Regions from separate parts of the Parazoarcus sp. PS-13 R2A genome, predicted to be linked through region 2. Evidence: predicted binding sites of a transcription regulator. Region 2 holds the regulator's gene; the other holds the start of a gene.
The links. The regulator sigma-54, encoded in region 2, starts transcription at its own class of promoters, with help from an activator protein. The targets are predictions, from matches to a motif close to TGGCACGCTTNCTGCTNA.
Positions count from the first base shown of each region.

Region 1: AC22G6_RS07980 (CmpA/NrtA family ABC transporter substrate-binding protein) is a predicted target of sigma-54. The motif match lies at 2,051-2,068, and genes of this name have one in related genera.

Region 1 covers NZ_JBYEXN010000006.1:105,073-109,815, reverse strand. Annotated here, with positions in the region: gene ntrB (nitrate ABC transporter permease) at 1-471, opposite strand, end outside; gene AC22G6_RS07980 (CmpA/NrtA family ABC transporter substrate-binding protein) at 504-1,904, opposite strand; gene AC22G6_RS07975 (nitrate regulatory protein) at 2,324-3,613, opposite strand; gene rlmB (23S rRNA (guanosine(2251)-2'-O)-methyltransferase RlmB) at 3,692-4,414, opposite strand; gene rnr (ribonuclease R) at 4,587-4,743, opposite strand, start outside.
Region 2 covers NZ_JBYEXN010000009.1:63,786-68,528, reverse strand. Annotated here, with positions in the region: gene recA (recombinase RecA) at 1-464, shown strand, start outside; gene recX (recombination regulator RecX) at 494-943, shown strand; gene lptB (LPS export ABC transporter ATP-binding protein) at 930-1,652, shown strand; gene AC22G6_RS10250 (RNA polymerase factor sigma-54) at 1,678-3,132, shown strand; gene hpf (ribosome hibernation-promoting factor, HPF/YfiA family) at 3,150-3,473, shown strand; gene ptsN (PTS IIA-like nitrogen regulatory protein PtsN) at 3,607-4,092, shown strand; gene hprK (HPr(Ser) kinase/phosphatase) at 4,061-4,743, shown strand, end outside.

The sequences.
Region 1 (4,743 bases), on a different contig from region 2:
ACGCAGCAGGCCGATGACGGGTTCGGTGGCCATGTTCATGAACTTGAAGCGACCGACAATGAAACCCAGCGGGATGCCGACCACCGCAGCGAGGCCGAAACCGACACCGACTCGCCCCAGCGAATACAGCACGTTCCAGCCGATGCCCATGTCGTTGGGGCCGTTGTCGTAGAACGGGTCGGCCAGCAGCTCGACTGCCGCATCCCAAGTCACCAGCGGCCCGGGAAAGATGTCGATCCGGCTCGACACCGCCCACCAGATCGCGAGCAGCAGCCCCATGCCGGCGGCCATGGCCACCAGGCTGCGCGCCAACCCGGACGCGATCGGGCGAAGTCGCTCCGCCAGTCCGGGCGCTGCCGGCTCGGTGACAACCGGATGAACCACCGCACGAGCCGCGGCATCCGCAGTCCCTGCCATGCTTTCGGTCGGCTCGGCAACAGGCCGGCCTGCAGTCACTGAAATCGCAGTCATATCCTTGTCCTTTTCTGTCGTCATGCACGGAATCAGGCGTTTGCCTTGGCAAGTGCATCGAGGCTGACCTTCATCGCATGCACCTTGAAGCCCTTGAGGTAATCCACCGGCCTGGACGGGTCGAAGCTCACGCCGTCGAAGAAGCGATCCGGCCCCATCGCGATCGGCGACGTGGCCTTTTCCAGCGTCCACGCCGCTGCGTGGGAGCCTTCGGTCTTGTAATCGATGGTCGGGATGGCGATGCCAAGATCCTTGGCTGCGTCGCGGTAGATGTCGCTTCGATAGACCTGTTCGGCCACTTTCCTGAAGTTGATCGCGCTCTCGATCTGGCCCCATCGCACCATCTGCGTAAGGAACCACACCGCATGCGAACGCCACGGGAAGGTCGCCGCGTAGCGGTAGAAGACGTTAAAGTCCGGCATCTTCTGCGGCCCCTCGGCCTTGGTGTACATCCAGGTCCCGGTCATCGAGTTTTCGACCACCGACGCCGGCGCATTGACGTAGGACTTGGCGGAGATGATCTTCACGACCTCGTCGCGGTTCTCGGGCTTGTCCATCCACTGCGCGGCCTCGATCAGCGCGCGCACCGCAGCCTTGTGCGTGTTCGGGTTCTTGTCGGCCCATTCGCGGGTGACGCCGAAGACCTTCTCCGGATTATTGTTCCAGATTTCGTAGTTGGTGATGATCGAGCGGCCAATGCCCATCTCCACTGCGCGCTGGTTCCACGGCTCACCCACGCAGTAGCCGACGATGTTCTTCGACTGCAGGTTGGCCACCATCTGGGGCGGTGGAATCACGATCAGACGCACGTCCTGGTCGGGATCGATACCGGCCGAGGCCATCCAGTAGCGGATCTCATAGTTGTGGGTGGAGACCGGGAACACCATGGCGAAGGTCATCGGCTCCTTGCCAGCCTTCTTGTCCTCCTCGATCACTTTCTTCAGCGCCAGCGCTGAGGTCGGGCGACCCTGCATCGCGGCCGGGTCGGCGGCGAGCATGCGCTCGTAGAGTTCATTCGACACGGTGATGCCGTTGCCGTTGAGGTCCATCGAAAAGGCGGTGACGGTTTCCTGCTGGTTGGCGCCGACCCCGAGCGTGGCCGCAAGCGGCATGCCGGCCAGCATATGAGCACCGTCCAGTTCGCCCAGCGAAACCTTGTCGCGGATGTTGGCCCACGACGCCTCCTTCGACACCTCGACATCAAGGCCGTGCTTCTTGAAGAAGCCCTTTTCCCTGGCGATCACGATCGGCGCACAGTCGGTAAGCGGGATGATGCCGAACTTCAGCGTGGTTTTCTCCAGCCCTTCCGAGCCTGCAGCCCAGACGCCGCCGGGAAAAAGACCGGACAGCATCGCTGCAGTGCCTGCCGCAGCACCGGCCTTAATAAAACCGCGACGGGTCAACTCGGGGGTTTTGTTCGTCTGCTTGGTCATCGTGAACTCCTTGATTGAAATCTGAAATGCAAGAAAGGCGCCCATTCCTGTTCGGCGCTTGCAGCGCGGAGGGAATGGACGCCTTTGTCCAGTGCTCGGGATTGTGTCGAACGCCGGACCATCGTTGATCCAGCTTTGCGTTTTCTAATGCAGTAAGCGTGCCAGTTCCGCGCATGAGGCCGCAGCCCCCGAAAACACTGGGATCAGGGGAAAATAGCGGTAACAGGTGCCAAGAGGCTGACGCACTGCTGCAGTGCAATGTCGCGGCACCTGCACAGGCTTAGTGCAGACGTGCGCCCTCAGCGTCCCATCGCCGGAGGGGCGAACTGCGACATCCGGGGCATGAGGAGATCCGTCTGAAGGCTGCCGTGAAGCGCGGGCTCACGCCCCTTTTCGGGGCCGCCACCCGCTGCTGCGGCTCAGTCGGGCTTGAGGAACTCGGCGAGCGAGAGCGTCGCCTCGGCAACATCGACAAGGCGACGATGCTGATCCATTGCGGTTTGTCGCAACAGTTTGTAGGCCTCGTCTTCGCTCAGGCCGCGCCTGGACATCAGCAGACCCTTGGCGCGCTCGACCAGCTTGCGTTCATTGAGCGCCGCACGCGCGGTATTGAGTTCATCGCTCATGTCCTGCAGTCGCTGCGACTGCAGCTGCATGAGATCGAGCACCGAACGCCCGAGCTTGGGACTGAGTCCGTCCGCCTCCACCAGCCCGGCTGCATCGCCCTCGGCGGGCGGCGCCGAGGTGGCCGACTTGTCGAAAAAAACCGCCAGCGGCGCCGCACTCTGTCCGCCGAGCGCCGAAAGTGCATCGAGAAAGCGCTTGTGATCGTGCAGATCGGAGCGCGCTTCGAGCAGCTTGGCCTCACACAGATGCAGCAGCGCATTGGTCGCACAGTCTTCGACCTGGCGCATCGCATCGATTCGTGAGGTGGTGCATTCGAACCAGCGTTCGCTGGCCTCGGCCGCCACGGGGGCACTCGACGCAGCGCAGGCGATGCGACGCATCCGTTCCACCTCGGCAATCGCGGGTGAGGTCTGGGCATTGCGCCAGATCGTGCGCAAGGTGGGATCGGCAAACTCTACAAAAATCTGGAAACAGCGGTCCTGGGCATCAATCAGGTGCGCGAGCCGCTGCTGCTCCGTAGCTTCGAAGCGACCGGCTGCAAAACCGGCTGCACCGGCCGCACGCTCCTGCCCGGCCAGCTCCTTGCCCTGCATGAAGTTGAACAGGGCAACCAGCGCCCGCGACACCGCCGGGTCTGCGGCGATATCTGCTGCCTCGAAAACCACCGCCATGAGACCAGCAATTAGCTCGGTAAAGCTGCGGGTGGCTTCTTCGACCCCGAGCGTGCGCCCCGCCACCCGGCTGCGCAAGGCCGGAAGCGCATCGAGGCCGTGCAGCACGTAGGCGATGCGACTGAACAGTCGCACGCCACCCGCCATACGGCCTGAATCGGTATCGAGCTGGACGAAGCGTTCGCGCGCAGCGGCTTCTGCCGCCACGCTGGCCTCAACCCGCTCCAGCCGCTGTGCGGCAAACCGACGCCCGGCCGACGCCAGATAGACGTTGGACACGCCACGCTCCTTCTGCAGCATGTGCACGAGCTCACTCACGCCCTTCACGAGACCACTGGTGATCTCAAGCTGCTCCAGGCCATGAATCTCGCAGCGTTTGGCCGCCACCAGAAAACCCAGCGCAGACTTCATCCCATCTCCTCCACGGACGCCCTATTCGCCTGACCCCGCTACCACATGCAACACCGCCGAAACACCGCGCGAGCCGACTCAGGCTCCGCGCTGACGCCTTGCCTCGAACAGACAGATGCCACTGGCCACCGAGACGTTGAGGCTCTCCACCGACCCCAGCATTGGGATTTTCGCCAGCACGTCGCAGGTATCGCGAGTCAGCCGGCGCAGTCCGTCGCCTTCAGCCCCCAGCACCCAGGCCACCGGCCCCTTCTGGTCGACATCGAACACCGACTGCTCGGCTTCACCGGCCGCACCGATGATCCAGACGCCCGCTTCCTGCATTTCGCGCAGTGCTCGGGCAAGGTTGGTGACGGTGATATAGGGCACGGTATCGGCTGCGCCACTGGCGACCTTCACCGCAGTGGCATTGAGCCCGACTGCGCGATCCTTGGGCGCAATCACCGCATGCGCACCCACTGCGTCCGCCACCCGCAGGCAGGCGCCGAGATTATGCGGATCCTGCACACCGTCGAGTACCAGCAGCAAGGCGGGCTCATCGAGTGACTCGAGCACGTCGGCCAGCTTGAGTTCACGATGCCGCCCATCGATACGGGCGATCACGCCCTGATGGCGACGGGTACCAACCATGCCGTCGAGGCGGTCCGATTCGCTCGGGATCAGGCGCACACCCTGGGCTTCGGCAAGCTGCTGTACTTCACGCGCGCGAATGTCCTGGCGCTGACTCGACAGATAGAGCTCGAACACCGCTTCCGGGTCACGCTTGAGCTTGCCGAGCACGGCATGAAATCCATAGATCAGACGCGACGCGGGACGCCCTGCATCAGCGCTGACGTCCGCTGCGACCGCTTCGTCGACCGCTGCGGTTTCATGACGTTTCGGCTTCGGCCTGTGCTCGCCGCGCACTGGCGGGCGTGCTGCGCGCGCGCCGTCCTCGCTGGGACGTGATCGGGAGCCGGAACGGGAGGGGGGTTTAGCCACGACGCTTGCCTTTCTTCTTTGATGTTGCAGCCGCTGCTGCGGCCTTCGGTTTTGATTTACGTGCTGCGGGTGCTTCGGTGCGGGCCGCTGCATTGGGCTTGCTGCCACGCCCGGCACGTGAAGCCGGGGCACGCTCGGCGGCCGGACGC
Region 2 (4,743 bases):
TCAACCAGATCCGGATGAAGATCGGCGTCATGTTCGGCAGCCCCGAAACCACCACCGGTGGTAACGCGCTCAAGTTCTACGCTTCGGTCCGCATGGATATCCGGCGTACCGGTGCCATCAAGAAGGGCGACGAAGTCGTTGGCTCCGAAACGCGCGTCAAGGTCGTCAAGAACAAGGTCGCGCCGCCGTTCAAGGAAGCGCACTTCGACATTCTCTACGGAGAAGGCATCTCCCGCGAAGGCGAGATCATCGACCTCGGCGTGACTTACAAGATCGTCGACAAGTCCGGCGCCTGGTATTCGTACAACGGCGACAAGATAGGCCAGGGCAAGGACAACTCACGCGAGTTCCTGCGCGCAAACCCGGCGCTGGCTCGCGAAATCGAGAACAAGGTTCGCGCAGCGGTCGGACTCGGCGAAATGGCCGCGCTCGGTGGCGCGGCACCCGTCGCTTCCGAAGCCTGATCTCCGCCCCGTCCGGACGCTGACCCCTGATGGGCGAGCCGAGTCTGCGCGAACGCGCGCTGCGCCATCTCGCCCGTCGGGATCACTCGCGGGCGGAGCTTGCGCGCAAGCTGTCTCCATATGGCAGCGCCGAGGAGATCGAAGCCGTACTGGTTCGCATGAGCGAACTCGAACTGCTCTCCGACACCCGTTTTGCCGAAGCGTGGGTTCGCAGCAAGGCTGCCCGGTTTGGCAGCCAGCGGCTGCGCCACGAGCTCGCGAGGCGTGGCGTATCGAAGGACTTGATCGACGAGGCCATCGAGAGCGAATGTGTGGAATCCGAACTCGACCGCGCCCGTGCAGTGTGGCAGTCTAGATTTGGCCTCGCACCTGACGATCGCCGCGAATGGGCGCGCCAGGCGCGTTTCCTGCAAACCCGTGGTTTTTCCACTGACGTGATCTGCAAACTGTTGAAAGAAGCCCCCGATGAGTCTGCTTAAGGTCACCGGCCTGCAAAAGCGCTACAAGGCGCGCACAGTCGTCCATGATGTTTCGTTCGAGGTTGGCTCGGGCGAAGTGGTCGGCTTGCTGGGCCCCAATGGCGCAGGCAAGACAACCTGCTTCTACATGATCGTAGGTCTGGTGCGCGCCGACGGCGGCGAGATTACGCTCGACGACGCACGCCTGACCGATCTGCCGATCCACGCTCGCGCACGCCTGGGGCTGTCCTATCTGCCGCAGGAAATGAGCGTGTTCCGCAAGCTCACGGTCGCCGAGAACATTCGTGCAGTGCTCGAGCTCCGCGGGCTGCCGGTGGCGCAGATCGACGAACGCCTGGAAGAGTTGCTCGAAGAACTTGGCATTGCGCACCTGCGCGACAACACCGCCATCTCGCTGTCAGGCGGAGAACGCAGACGGTGCGAGATTGCACGTGCGCTTGCCACCGACCCGCGCCTCATCCTCCTGGACGAGCCTTTCGCAGGGGTCGACCCGATCGCCGTACTCGACATCCAGAAGATCATCCGCTTTCTGAAGGAGCGCAACATCGGCGTGCTGATCACCGACCACAACGTGCGCGAGACGCTCGGCATCTGTGACCGCGCAACCATCATTACCGACGGCCGCGTGCTTGCCAGCGGCAAGCCGCCCGAGATCATCGCCAACGAACAAGTGCGCCAGGTCTACCTCGGCGAACACTTCCGCCTCTGATTCCGGCACGCCCCCGACTGGCATCATGAAACCAACCCTTCAGCTCAAGCTCTCGCAGCACCTGACGCTCACCCCGCAGCTGCAGCAGTCCATCAAACTGCTGCAGCTCTCCACGCTCGAGCTCAACCAGGAAATCGAACGCTTTCTGCTGGAGAACCCGATGCTCGAGCGTGAGGACGGCGACGGCAGCGACTTCGCACCGTCCGCTGTCGGCAACGATGCGCAGCCCGCAACCGAGACCCCGCGCGAGACCAGCACCGAGACCACCCAGGAAGCCGAGCCCCGAAACGAGAACGAATCGGCCGACTTTGACGAAGGCATGGACTGGTCAGGCACCGGCAGCGGCGCCAGCAGCAAGAGCGACGACGACGAGGACAGCGACTTCCAGGAATTCCAGGCCGCAGGCACCTCGCTGCGCGACTATCTCGATCAGCAGGTTGCCCTGTCCCCGCTGACGGACCGTGACCGCATGCTGGTGCGCTTCATCATCGAAGCGCTCGATAGCGACGGCTACCTGCACCAGGAGCTCGAAGACCTGCTCGAACTGCTCCCGCCCGAACTCGACTACGACCTCGACGACCTCGCGATTGCCCTGCGGCACGTGCAGCAGCTCGAACCGGCGGGCATTGGCGCACGCACCCCCCAGGAGTGCCTCGGCCTGCAGCTGCGCGCCATGCCTGCAGGCAGCTGCCGCGACCTGGCGCTGGTCATCGTCGAACAGCACCTCGAGCTGCTGGCCGAACGCAACTTTGCAAAGCTCAAGCGCCTCACCGGGTGCGACGACGACGCCCTGCGCGATGCTCAGGCGCTGGTGTGCCGCCTCGACCCGCATCCGGGCTCGCAGCATTCCAACGAAGAAACCCGCTACGTCCTGCCCGATGTCGTGGTGCGCAAGATCCGCAACCGGTGGACGGTGTCGCTCAACGCCGAAGCCATGCCGCGCCTGCGCATCAACCAGCTCTACGCCAGCCTGCTGCAGCAGAACCGCGGCCAGGGCGGCGGTCTGACCGGCCAGCTGCAGGAAGCACGCTGGCTGATCAAGAACGTACAACAGCGCTTTGATACCATTTTGCGTGTATCTCAGGCCATCGTTGACCAGCAGCGACAGTTCTTCGATCATGGCGAGGTGGCAATGCGTCCATTGACCCTCAGGGAGATCGCGGACCAGCTCGAGCTGCATGAATCAACCGTATCGCGCGTCACCACCCAGAAGTACATGGCGACGCCGCGCGGCGTATTCGAACTCAAGTATTTTTTCGGCAGTCACGTTGCCACCGACACCGGTGGTGCGGCTTCTTCCACAGCGATTCGTGCCTTGATTCGCCAGCTGGTGGACGCCGAAGACAGAAAGAAACCCCTGTCCGACGCAAAGATTGCCGATCTGTTGGGCCAGCAGGGTATCGTGGTCGCGCGGCGCACAATCGCCAAATACCGCGAATCACTCAATATCCCGCCGGTCAGTCTGCGTAAAACGCTTTGATACCAAGAGGAGTTAACATGAATCTCAACATCACCGGACACCACGTTGAAGTGACACCGGCCATCCGCGAGTACGTCTCCGGCAAGCTTGACCGCGTGATCCGTCACTTCGACAACGTTACCAGCGTGAACGTGATCCTTTCCGTTGAGAAACTCGACCAGAAGGCTGAAGTCACCGTGCACGTGCGCGGCAAGGACATTCACGTCGAAAGCGCCGACGCCGACCTCTACGCTGCCATCGATGCGATGACCGACAAGCTCGATCGCCAGGTGCTCAAGTACAAGCAGAAGAGCACCGATCACCACCACGACTCGCACAAGCACCAGACTCCCGAGGCGTGATTTTTCACCAGGCCTTTCGGACCCGGGTGAAGTTATAATCCGCCGCTCAATTTGGCGGTCCGGCTTTGCCCGGGCCTGAGAGACCTTTCAGCGTTGCGTCCGCTCCGGCGGCGTTGCGTGAGCCCCAAAGCGCATGAGCCTCATCTCCCAACTCCTGCCACTTTCGAACGTGGTTGCCGACCTCGACGCCAGCAGCAAGAAGCGCGTCTTCGAACAGGCCGGCCTGTTGTTCGAAAACAATCAGGGCATCGCCCGCAGCATGGTGTTTGACAGCCTGTTTGCGCGCGAACGCCTTGGATCGACCGGCCTCGGCCAGGGCATTGCCATTCCCCACGGCCGCATCAAGGGCCTGAAGGACGCAGCCGGCGCGTTTCTCCGTCTAGAAGCCCCGGTGCAGTTCGATGCGCCCGATGGTCGTCCGGTGAACATGCTGTTTGTCCTGCTGGTACCCGAACAGGCCAACGAAACCCACCTTCAGCTCTTGTCGGAGCTGGCGCAGATGTTCAGCGATCGCAGCTTCCGCGAACAGCTGCAGGCCGCACCCGACGCACAGGCGCTCCACACCCTGTTCAACGACTGGGGTACCGATGCGACAAACGAGCCTCTCGCAGCTGTATGAAGACAACCGCGAACGTCTGCAGCTGACCCATGTCAGCGGCAGTATCGACGCGGTTCTCTCTGTTGCCGAAGAGCGCATCTGGCCAGCCGACCTGATTGGCCACCTCAACCTGATTCACCCTACCCGCCTGCAGATCCTCGGCGCAGCCGAGCTGGCCTGGGCGCAGCGGCAGTCACGTGACAAGGTCGCGCACCACCTCAACGACATTCTGTCAGCACACCCGCCGGCCTTCATCCTGGCCGACGGCTGCGAAGTGCCCAACATCGTCCATGGCGTCTGTGCGGCGCACAACGTCGGGCTGTTCACAACCCCGCAGCCGGCTGCCGGGGTCATCGACCAGTTGCGCCTTTACCTGTCGCGACAGCTCGCTGAAAAGGTGTCGCTGCACGGCGTGTTCATGGACGTGCTCGGACTTGGCGTGTTCATCACCGGCAACTCCGGTGCAGGCAAATCCGAGCTTGCGCTGGAGCTGATCTCGCGCGGTCACGGCTTGGTTGCCGACGATATCGTCGAATTCTCGCGGATCGCACCCAGCGTGCTCGAGGGCCGCTGCCCCGAACTGCTGCAGGACTTCATCGAGGTGCGCGGACTCGGCATTCTCAACATCCGCACCATCTTTGGCGAAACCGCCTGCCGCCGCAAGATGCGCCT